2 regions of the Streptomyces sp. NPDC007971 genome follow, and region 2 is predicted to be linked to the other one. Evidence: riboswitches for the same ligand, from Rfam matches in the RefSeq annotation. Region 2 holds a riboswitch; the other holds the start of a gene.
What was found. Region 2 has a riboswitch for cyclic di-AMP ahead of ACFZCP_RS35375 (NlpC/P60 family protein). Riboswitches for the same ligand answer to the same signal wherever they lie in the genome.
Positions count from the first base shown of each region.

Region 1: it holds a riboswitch for cyclic di-AMP, as region 2 does, so the genes downstream of both, ACFZCP_RS24870 (peptidoglycan DD-metalloendopeptidase family protein) here and ACFZCP_RS35375 (NlpC/P60 family protein) in region 2, are expected to answer to the same signal.

Region 1 covers NZ_JBIBJK010000011.1:307,879-313,573, forward strand. The annotation lists gene ACFZCP_RS24855 (dihydrofolate reductase family protein) at 1-567, shown strand, start outside; tRNA gene ACFZCP_RS24860 (tRNA-Met) at 633-706, shown strand; gene ACFZCP_RS24865 (SpoIIE family protein phosphatase) at 964-2,160, shown strand; cyclic di-AMP (ydaO/yuaA leader) riboswitch at 2,409-2,576, shown strand; gene ACFZCP_RS24870 (peptidoglycan DD-metalloendopeptidase family protein) at 2,584-3,618, shown strand; gene ACFZCP_RS24875 (aldo/keto reductase) at 3,793-4,749, shown strand; gene ACFZCP_RS24880 (PrsW family glutamic-type intramembrane protease) at 4,925-5,695, opposite strand, start outside.
Region 2 covers NZ_JBIBJK010000021.1:126,667-132,361, forward strand. The annotation lists gene ACFZCP_RS35350 (DUF397 domain-containing protein) at 170-394, opposite strand; gene ACFZCP_RS35355 (helix-turn-helix transcriptional regulator) at 404-1,264, opposite strand; gene ACFZCP_RS35360 (ATP-binding protein) at 1,477-1,932, shown strand; gene ACFZCP_RS35365 (LysR substrate-binding domain-containing protein) at 2,028-2,966, opposite strand; gene ACFZCP_RS35370 (LysE family transporter) at 3,051-3,686, shown strand; gene ACFZCP_RS35375 (NlpC/P60 family protein) at 3,694-4,167, opposite strand; cyclic di-AMP (ydaO/yuaA leader) riboswitch at 4,170-4,300, opposite strand; gene ACFZCP_RS35380 (hypothetical protein) at 4,734-5,042, opposite strand; gene ACFZCP_RS35385 (ATP-dependent Clp protease proteolytic subunit) at 5,050-5,685, opposite strand.

The DNA of each region.
Region 1 (5,695 bases), on a different contig from region 2:
CTGTTCGGACCCGGGGACTACCAGGGCGGCCGGCTCCGGCTCACCGAGACCCGCCGGATCGAGGACGTCGTCCTCATGCGCTACGAGCCCACGGCGCCCGGCACCGGCCCCGTGGCCACCGCCGCCGACCACCACTGGCTGCGCACCGCCTGCGACCTGGCCGCCCTGTGCCCGCCCTCCGGGACGGCCTTCAGCGTCGGCGCCGTCGTGGTCGCCGCCGACGGCACCGAGCTGGCGCGCGGCCACTCGCGCGAGGCGGGCGACCCCGTGGCGCACGCCGAGGAGGCGGCCCTCGCCAAGCTCGGCCCGGCCGACCCGCGCCTGGCGGGCGCCACGGTCTACAGCAGCCTCGAACCCTGCTCCCGCCGCGCCTCCCGCCCCGCACCCTGCGCGGAGCTGATCCTGCGGGCCGGGGTGCGCCGGGTGGTCACGGCCTGGCGGGAGCCGGACACGTTCGTGACGGCGGCCGACGGCAGCGGGGTCCTGCGGGGCGCGGGCGTGGACGTCGTCCTGCTGCCGGAACACGAGGCGCGCGCGAAGGCGCCGAACGCCCACCTGCTGTCCTGAACGGGGGCTCACGCCCACCTGTGTCCTCGGTGTCCTGCGGATGGAGTACAGTAGAGACACAACGACGCGGGGTGGAGCAGCTCGGTAGCTCGCTGGGCTCATAACCCAGAGGTCGCAGGTTCAAATCCTGTCCCCGCTACTGAAGACTCAGGGCCGGGATCCAGCAATGGATCCCGGCCCTGAGTGTTTTCTGCGGCAGTGCCACGCCCCCTCGGGCCTCGTCGCCTCGTCCCCGCGTCCCCCGGGCCCCGTAGCCGTGCCCCGGACCTGCGCTCACCCCCTCCGGCGCGCCGAGTGTCGTACATCACAGTCGGTCATCCGCTCGGTCCACAGCAGTCGCCCGCCGTTGTGGCCCCCGCCACGCTGGACGTACGTCAAGAACACGGGAGACGAGCAGTGCGTCCTGGTGAGGTGGAGGAGGAGAGCCCGCGCGCCAGGGCCGGCGGCCGGCTCCCCGGCGATCCCGTCCCGGACCCCGGTCTGGGCGACGGTCCCGCACCCCGCCCGCCGGACGGGCGCCGCGGCCCCCGGCCGACCCCCCGCGCCCTGGTCGGCGCCCTGCCCGCGCTGCTGATCGGCGGCGGGATCGTCTACGACCTGCTCACCCCGCGCGCCTTCACCGCCGTGCCCTTCTTCACCGCCGCCCCGCTGATCGCCGCGCCCCTGTCCTCGCTGCGCACCACGGTGCTCACCGGCCTCGCCTCCCTGGCCGCCACCGTCGCGGTGCACGCCGGCTACGGCCTGCGCCCGGACGCCGGCACGTTCACCGAGGTGTTCACGGTGGCCACGGTCGCCGTGCTGGCCGCCGTCATCAACCAGGTCGTACGCCTCGGCGACCAGCGGCTGGCCTCCGCCCGGGAGATCGCCGTGGCCGCCCAGCGGGCCGTCCTGCCCGAACCCGCCGCCCGTATCGCCGGTTTCGACATCGCGGCCCGCTACGAGGCGGCCCAGCGGGACGCGTTCATCGGCGGCGACCTGTACGCGGTGCAGGACAGCCCGCACGGCGTCCGGCTGATCGTCGGGGACGTGCGCGGCAAGGGCATCGGTGCCGTCGCCGCCGTCGCCGTGGTGATCGGGGCGTTCCGGGAGGCCGCCGAGCAGGAGGCCACGCTGGAGGCGGTGGCCGAGCGGCTGGAGCGCGCCCTGGCCCGCGAGGGCACGCGACGGGAGGGGCTCGACGCCTTCGAGGGCTTCACGACCGCCGTCCTCGCCGAACTCCCGCACGGCGAAAGGGCCGTACGGATCGTCAACCGCGGCCACCCGCCGCCGCTGCTGCTGCACGACGACGGCACCGTGCGCACCCTGGTCCCGTGCGAGCCCGCACTGCCGCTCGGCATGGGCGACCTGGGCCTGTGGCCCGACCGGGCGACGGAGTACGGCTTCCCGGGCGGCGCCACCCTGCTGCTCCACACCGACGGCCTGTCCGAGGCCCGCGACGGCCACGGCCGTTTCTACGATCCCGCCCGGCGGCTCACCGGGCGCAGCTTCCCCGACCCGGGCGCCCTGCTCGGCCGCCTGGCCACGGAGGTGCGCCGGCACTCCGGGGGAGGGACGACGGACGACATGGCGCTGCTGGCCGTACGGCGGCCCTGACCGGCCGGCTCCGGCTCCCATGACCCACAGTGACCGGACGACAGCCCTCCGCATAACATCTGAGTCACCATCAAAGCCTCTGTGACTGCTGAACGTCGGTCAACTCGCCCGTTTTCCCCCGGTCATACCCCGTACGTCCGCGTCGAAGAACGTTAATGATCAAGCCGAACGGCTTGGAATCTCACAGGTGGGTCTATTAACGTTCGATAACGCAGCGCGGTCGTCCCAGCCGTCACCCGAGGCGGCTCCGTGCGCACGTGCCGAATCCCGCAAGGGAACCGGGGAACCACCACCTTGGGGTGAATCGCGCAGACACCGTCGTGAACTTTGCGAGTCCACGGCCGGTTTACGCGCGTAGGAGACCTTCCGCTCCGAACCCGTCAGCTAACCCGGTAGGCGGAGGAAGGAAAGGAGCACGCCTTCGTGGCGTCCAACCGGCCTGCCCCAGAAGCCCCGTTCATCCCGGCTCAGCGCGAGACCGAGACCTTCGGCTACGGCGACCACCGCACTGACGAGGGCCCCTGGGAGGAATGGAACCCCACCGAGGACTCCGTCCGCCCGGTGCGGGGCCGGCACCGCGTCGCCAAGCAGCGCGGCGGACTCGCCCGCAGCTCCACCGTCCTCGGCGTCGGCGTGATAGCCGCCGTCGGCGCGGGCGGGATGGCCAGCGCCCACACCGGCAAGCCGCCGGTGTCCCTCTCGATGCCCGACCTGCCCTCCGTCGGCTCCCTGTTCGACGACTCCTCCGCCTCCGACGCGGCCAAGGCCACGACGCCCACGCTGAGCAAGGTCGGGGTGACCTCCGCCGACAGCGACCGGAGCGGCAACGCAGGCGAGGCCCTGCGCAACCGGATCATGGCGCAGGCCGAGCAGCAGCAGAGCAAGGCCGACAGCAAGGCCACCGCCGCCGCCCTCGCCGACGCCGAGAAGCAGAGCGCCGCCGCGGCCGCCAAGGCGCAGAAGGAAGCCGCCGACAAGGCCGCGGCCGCCAAGGAGAAGGCCGAGGCCGCCGCGAAGAAGAAGGCCGAGGAGGAGCGCCTGGCCGCCCTGGCCAAGGAGTACAAGCTGCCGGTCGTCTCGTACACGATCACCGGCACCTTCGGCCAGCCCGGCTCGATGTGGTCCTCCGGCTACCACACCGGCCTCGACTTCGCCGCTCCCACCGGCACCCTCATCAAGGCCATCCACAGCGGCACCATCACCCAGGCGGGCTGGGCCGGCGCCTACGGCTACCGCACCGTCCTCACCCTGGACGACGGCACCGAGCTGTGGTTCTGCCACCAGTCCTCGATCGGCGTCTCCGTCGGCCAGAAGGTCAGCACCGGAGACGTCATCGGACGCATCGGCGCCACCGGCAACGTCACCGGGCCTCACCTCCACCTGGAGGTCCACCCGAACGGCCAGGCCACCGGCATCGACCCGGCGCCGTGGCTGCGCGACAAGGGCCTCAACCCCTGACCGGCCGGGACGCCTGAGCCTCGGCACCCTCTCATCCGGTCCCCGGTACCCCCTCATCCGGTCCCCGGCAGCCCTGACGACAACCCCCCGACGTCAGGGCTGCCGGTCGTCCGGCCCCCACCATTCGCAGCAATCGCGGAATGGACGGGACGGATGTGATCGTTGAACCGGGACATGACCGACTCCCATGCCTCACGCCGCACCCTCGGCTCCTCCGACCTCCGCGTCTTCCCGCTCGCCCTCGGCGGCAACGTCTTCGGCTGGACCGCCGACGAGGACACCTCCTTCGCCGTCCTGGACGCCTACACGGCCGCCGGCGGCAACTTCGTCGACACCGCCGACGCCTACTCGGCGTGGGCCGAGGGCAACAGGGGCGGCGAGTCCGAGACGATCATCGGCAAGTGGGTCAGGGCCCGCGGCAACCGCTCCGACGTCGTCATCGCGACCAAGGTCAGCCAGCACCCGGAGTACCAGGGCCTGTCCGCGGCCAACATCAAGGCCGCTGCCGACGCCTCCCTGCGCCGCCTGGACACCGAGTACATCGACCTCTACTACACCCACTACGACAAGCCCGAGGTCCCCGTCGAGGAGATCATCGGCGCCCTTGACGACCTGGTGAAGGCGGGCAAGGTCCGTCAGATCGCCGCCTCCAACATCACCCCCGAGCGGCTCCGGGCCTCTCTGGACTTCTCCGAGCGCGAGGGCCTGGCCCGCTACGTCGCCCTCCAGCCCCACTACAACCTGGTCTCCCGCGACACCTACGAGGGCCCGCTGCAGGACGTCGCCGCCCGCGCGGGCCTCGCGGCGGTCCCCTACTACGCGCTCGCCTCCGGCTTCCTCACCGGCAAGTACCGCCCCGGTACGACGGTCGACAGCGCCCGCGCCGGTGCGGCCGCGAGGCACCTCCAGTCCGAGCGCGGCCGGCGGGTCCTCACGGCCCTGGACGAGATCGCCACCGCCCACGAGGCCCCCGTGGCCACGGTCGCCCTCGCCTGGCTGGCCGCCCAGCCCACGGTGACGGCCCCCATCGCCTCGGCACGCACCCCGGAACAGCTTCCGGCACTGCTGAAGGTCGCGGAGCTGCGACTGACCGACGAGGAGCTGAAGCAGCTCACGGAGGCATCGGCCTGAGCCCAGCCGACCGGGCGCCGACTTCGGGTCGGGCTTGGCTGGTGGGACGCCGACTTCGGCCTGAGCCCACCCGATCGGACGCCGACTTCGGGTGGGCTTGGCTGGTCGGGCGCCGGATGCCCTCCGCAACCCTTGCCCGGGCTGCCCCTGCACACCCTGTCCAGGTGCGATCTGCCTAGGTGCGATAGGGGTTGTACGCGGGATGGGGCGCTGCCGGATGGCCGTACCAGTAGGCCACCGGCGCCCCGTACAGCGGCTGGGCCGGGGCGGCCGACAGCGCCGCGTGCTCCAGCGCCGGCCGGGCCACTTCCCGGCGCTTCCACAGCTCGGCCAGCAGTTCCTGCTCCCGCGCGACGAAGTCGGCCCCGGCCCGCCCGCGCCGCCCCCGCTGCCGCAGGAACGCCAGCGAGGTGGCGTACGCCTCGTACTGTGCCACCGCCCGCGCGGCCGGCCGCCCCCCGAAGTGCCTGCGGGCATGGTCCCGCGCCGTTCGCCGCGCCCGCATCGACCCGAGCACGAACGGCTCGGCCGGCCCCAGCCATCCGGCGTGGACGTACGCCGGCAGTTCCTCCCGCACGGTCCGCAGCTCCCGTTGCCGCGTCCAGACCGCCAGCCAGGTCAGCAGCCCGAACGTGGGCACCATGAAGCCGCCGTAGACGGCGAAGAAGCCGTACTCGCCGAAGGTCGAGGAGCCGTTCCAGAAGGCGTGCATGCTCATCGCGAGCAGCAGCCCGCCGAGCGGGACCAGGACGCGCCGGACGTGCTGCCTCTCGGCCGAGAGCGCCGCGATGCCGAAACCGATGCCGGTGAGGACGGTGAACAGGGGGTGCGCGAACGGCGACATCACGATGCGCACGAAGAAGGTGGCGGCGGTGACGGAGGCGATGCCGCGGTCGCCGGTGATCTGGTCGGTCCCGAAGGCCGTGCCCAGGTAGAGGATGTTCTC
Region 2 (5,695 bases):
TCGAATCTGATCAGTAGGGATGGGTCGGTCCGACCGGGTTGATCGAGTCGATCATGCAGGTCGAGTCGGTCGAGTCAGTCGAGTCGGTCTGTTCGGTCCGGTCGGTCATGTCGGTCGGGTCGGGTCGGTCCGACCGGTGTCGGATCTCTCCGATCGGTGGGGACTGGGATCACCGGAGCGCGGTCACGAACCCCGCCCAGCTCCCGGGGGAGAAGAGCAGCGCGGGTCCGGCCGGGTCCTTGGAGTCGCGCACGGCGAGCAGTCCGGCCCACGGGCCGGAGTGCGGCCGAGCCGTCTCCACGCAGTTGTTCGCTCCGGTGCTGTAGCTGCTGCGCAGCCATCGCGCCTCGTGCAGATCGGTACTTGCAGGGACGTTCCGAGGCAGTGCTGGCATGGTGCCTCCTTACGCGCCGTCACCTATCCCGGCGATGTAATCCAACGAGTCCTCGGGGGAAAGGGCGTGGATCTGAAGGGTGTTGAAGGCCTCGGAGTAGGCCATGAGGTCTTCTTTCCGTTCCAGATAGAGGCTACTCGTCAGCTGGTCGAGAACAACCACATCCAGATCAGAAGTGCTCGGAAATGAGAAGATAACGAAAGGGCCGGTGAGGCCGACATGCGCCCCCGCGGCGAACGGCAGCACCTGGAGCCGCACCTGCGGCAGCCGTGCGGCCTCGACCAGCCGGGCCAGCTGCCGCGCCATCACCTCCGGTCCGCCGACGTCGCGTTTGAGGACCGCCTCGTCCAGCACCGCGCTCAGCGTCAGTGGGGGATCCCGGCGCAGCACGTCCTGCCGGGCCAGCCGCACCTCCACCAGCGCGTCCAGCCGCTCCTCGTCGACCCCCTCCACGGCCGCCCGGGTCACCGCGCGGGCGTACTCGGGCGTCTGCAGCAGCCCCGGGACCACCGTGGTCTCCAGCGTGCGCATCTCGCTCGCCTGCGACTCCAGGCTGATGAAATCGCGGTAGGTGGGCGGCAGGATCCCCCGGTAGGCGTGCCACCACCGGCTGCGCCCGCCCGCCTCCTCGGACCCCGCCAACATCAGCAGCAACTCGCGCAGTTGCCCGTCCCGCACCCCGTAGGCATCCAGGAGTAACCGCACATCGGCCGGTTTCACACCGCTCGCGCCGGTCTCGATGCGGCTCACCTTCGACTGGTGCCAGCCCACCAGACGGGCCGCCTCGCCACTGGTGAGCCCCGTCCCCGTGCGCAGCGTGCGCAGCTCGGCGCCGAGTTTGCGGCGCCGTACCGCGGGACCGTTCTGCATGGGGTACTCCTTACTCCTTACGGGCCGCCCAAATACGGTCTCCCGTCGCAGAGTTCACCGCTTTGAGCGACAGATATATGCATATCCCGGTGGATCGCTCCCCAGACCGGCCCGGTAATGGCAGTCTGGCGACGAAGCACCAGTGCGGGACCGTACTCGAACCATCCGCTCCTCGCCGGACTGCGGGCCCGTGGGAAAGGGACGACGTCGCCATGGCAGACCATCTGGAAGCATCCGTCACTCTGCCGAGCGATCCCGCCTCGGTCTCCGCGGCCCGCTCCTACGTGGTGGGGACCCTCGCGGAGTGGGGTCTGCCACCGGACACCGACGCGGCCGACACCGTGCGGCTGATCGTCTCCGAACTCGCCACCAACGCCGTACAGCACACCTTCGGACAGTCACCCACCTTCACCGTCGACATCGCCCTGCACCACGACGAACAACTCCGCATCGGTGTGACGGACAGTCATCCGCGCTTTCCGAAGAGACTGCCCGCAGCCGTCCAGCAGGACAACGGGCGCGGCATGGTCATCATCCGCTGGCTCACCGCCGAGTGCGGCGGCAAGCTCCGCGTCCGCCCCACCCGCGAGGGCGGCAAGACGGTCTCCATCGAGCTGCCGTGGGCCCTCCCGGCCGAGCCGGTCGCGGCGGGCCAGCCGGACCCCTAGAGCGCGCCCGGGCGTCCACGGGGGCCCCAGGACGGCGTCCCGCCACCCCCACCGTCGCAGTCCGCAGGGCCAAGCCCACCCGGCCGGGGGACGGTTCACCGGGACGGGCGCTGACGCTCCGGGGCGTGCTGCGCCCGGCCGAAGGCCCCGTGCAGCAGAGCGCGGAACGCCTCCACCGCCGGAGCGACCTCGTCGGCCCGGAAGGCGACCGAGATCGTGCGCCGTAGCCGTCCCCCCTCCAACGGACGTACCCCGACCGGAGTGACGGCGGTCCGCGCCACCATCTCCGGTACGAGGGCCACCCCGAGCCCGGCGCTGACCAGTGCGCACACAACGGCGTACCCGGGGGTCGGCACCAGCAGCGCCGCGGTGGCGCCCGCCTCGGCCAGCAGCGCCTCCACCCCTCGCCGGGCGGGATGGTGCGGCGCCATGCTGATCAGCGGCTGCCCCGCCAGCTCCGCCAGGGGCAGCCGGGACGAGGCGCTGCTCAGGACGTGGCCCGGAGCCGTCACCAGCACCAGCTCCTCCTCCAGGACCGGCTCCAGAGCGACCGAGGAGGGCACGGGGACGGGTTCGGCGGGGTGGTAGGTGTGGGTCAGCGCCAGGTCCACCTCACCGGCCGCCACCGCCGTGACCCCCGACGGCGGGTCGTAGTCGGCGACCGACAGCCGGACGTCCGGATGCGCCCGGCGGAACGCGCTCAGCGCCGGCGGCAGCAGATGGACGCCCGCGGTCGGGAACGTCCCCAGCCGCAGCACCCCGCCCGTGAGCCCGGTCAGCCGGGCCAGCTCGTGCCGGGCCTGCTCCATCTCGTCCAGCACCCGACGGGCCCGCGCCACCAGCACTTCGCCCGCCTCGGTCAGCCGCGCCCCGCGGTGGTGACGCACCAGCAGCGCCGTGCCGGCCTCCCGCTCCAGCTTGGCCAGCTGCTGGGACAGTGCAGGCGGCGTGTAGCCGAGCCGGTCGGCGGCCCGGGTGATGGAGCCCGCCTCCGCGACGGCGACGAGCGCGGCGAGCCGGGTCGGGTCGTACATGGCGCCAGCCTAAAGCATTGCTTCAGGCAGACCTCCATGATTCTAAATACCTGATGAAGGCTACGGCCGGGCAGTCTGGGGCCCATGGACGGACAGCTCATCGCCTTCACCGGGATCGCCGCCGGTCTGGTCGCCATGCCCGGCGCCGACTTCACGGTGGTGGTCCGCAACGCCCTGGTCTCCCGCCGGGCCGGCGCGGTCTGCGGGCTCGGGATCGCCGCGGGCCTCCTCGTGCACACCACACTCGCGGTGGCCGGGGTCGCGGCGGTGCTGGTCGCCGTACCCGCGCTCTTTCGCGCGCTGCAACTGCTGGGCGGTGCCTATGTGCTGCAGCTCGGGCTGCGGACCCTGTGGCCGCTACGGCGGTCCGCCGCCGAGGACGCGGCCTCGGCCGGGCACCCGTCGGCCGCGCACTCGGCCGGGCACCCGCTCCGGCAGGGCTTCGTCACCAACGTCCTCAACCCGAAGGCCTCACTGACCTTCCTCAGCCTGCTGCCCCAGTTCGTGCCGTCCGGCGGCTCCGCCCTGCCCAGGACACTGCTGCTCGCGCTGATCGTCTGCGTGATCGCGCTGGCCTGGTTCCAGGTGGTGGCCCTGCTGGTGGACCGGCTCGGCAGGTGGCTGCGCCGACCCCGGGCCGCCCGCATGCTGCAGGCGGGCACCGGGGTGGCGCTGACGGCGCTGGGAGCGGCTCTTCTGCTGGAGCCGCTCCTGCGCTGAGCCCGGGTCAGCTGACCCGGCCGTACCAGACGCTCCTGGTCCAGATCCTCTCCAGCCGCACCACGGCCCCGGTCCTCGGTGCGTGCCAGATCTTGTTCTTCCCCGCGTAGATACCGACGTGGTAGACGCTGGAACCCGAGTGGAAGAACACCAGATCGCCGGCCTTGCGGCTCCCGGCCGAGATGTGATGCGTCCTGTTGTACTGCTGGGCGGCCGTACGCGGCAGCTTCTTGCCCACCTTCTTGAACGAGTAGAGCGTCAGCCCCGAGCAGTCGAACCGGCGCGGCCCGGTGGCCCCGTACTGGTAGGGGGAACCCTTCTTGGACGCCGCGATCTGGAGGGCTTTCGTCGCTATGGTGGCGGCCGAGGCGTCGGTGGCAAGCCCCGGGACCATGATCGAGCCGCCCACGGCGGCGAGGGTGAGGGCCGAGGCCGTGCCGGCCCGGGCCATCAGCGACGGGACACGATTGAGCGCAGTCATGCGCAACCCTTCGTCAGCCGCCTGTGAAGGATGACCTGTCGGATTCGGGCTGGCGAAGTTGCCCGGCCGCGTTGCCACGGCTTCACCCCAAGGGCTGCTCGGCACGACCGTCCGTCTGCGACGAACGTCCGTCCCGGCGACCCGTCTTGCTCGGGTCCTCCACTCCTGCCGATCCACTTCTGTCGACCGGTCATCCGGGCGGCGGCAGGACTCGGCGTCCGCCCGGACCGCCCCGCCGCGGTGGCGGGGGCTTGTCGTCAGACAGGGATCTTGACTCACAGCTGTCCGAAAATCCCAACGGAATCGGGGATTTGTGGCGTTACTCACCACTCACCCGTTCGGGTGGACACCACCATGTTCGAGTCATCGTCAGGTCCCGCACGTAGCCCCCGACCTGGGGCGGAGCATGCATGCACGAGCCTCAAACGCGTGGTGCGTGCAAGTCCGAACGCCCGGAAAACGATCGCGAGATACCCCGGTCGGCGGTAGACCGTTCGGGCCGTTTGAAGTCCTGCCCCGGCGACGGGTCGACGCGGGCGGCCCGACGGGCCACCCGCGCGTCCGGATCAGCCGACGCAGTCGGGCGGGAGCGTGACGCGCGCAGTACGGCGCTCGCCGTCCAGCACCCGCAAGGCCCGTGCCAGCGTGTCCCCATGCAGCTCCGTCTCGCCCCGCTGGTGCATCAGGGTCAGGGCGTCGCGCAGCTCGGACGCCTTGCGCACCAGGGCCTGCGCCGCGCGCAGTCCGCGGTAGGTGTCCCCGGACTGCGCCGGGTTGATCCGGCCCAGCAGGTCGACCGCCTCCAGGTAACGGTCGATCAGTTCGCCCTCGGCGCGGGTCAGTGCGGGCAGCGGCGGAAGTTCGGGTGGAAGCATCGGGGGCTCACCCCGCGTGCCCGGCGCCGGGGGTCTCCCTGCGGCCCGGGACGATGCCGTCCACGAGCCCGTACGCGAGCGCGCCCGGCGCATCCAGCATCAGGTCCCGCTCCAGGTCCTGGCGGACCTGCTCGGCGGTGCGCCCGGTGTGCCGCACCAGCATCGTCTCCATCAGGGAGCGCATCCGCGTCAACTCCTCGGCCTGGATGACGAGGTCGCTCGGCTGCCCCTGGGCCGGTTCGTGCAGTGCGGGCTGTTCGAGCACCACACGGGCGTTAGGCAGGATGAACCGCTTGCCCGGTGTGCCGGCCGCGAGCAGCACCGCGGCGGCCGAGGCGGCCTGGCCCAGACAGTAGGTCTCCACGTCGCACGTGACGTACTGGATCGTGTCGTAGACCGCGGTCATGGCGGTGAACGAGCCGCCCGGGCAGTTGAGGTACAGGGTGATGTCCCGGTCCGGTGCCGCGTGTTCGAGCTGCATGAACTGTGTGACCACATCGGTCGCGGCGGTGTCGTCGAGGGGCGTCCCGAGAAAGACGACCCGGCTCTCGAACAGCTTCGAGTACGGATCGAGCGTGCGGTGGCCCGTGCTCGTGCGCTCGCTGAACTCGGGCAGGACATGACGGGCGGACGGTCGGGTCATGGGTGTACCC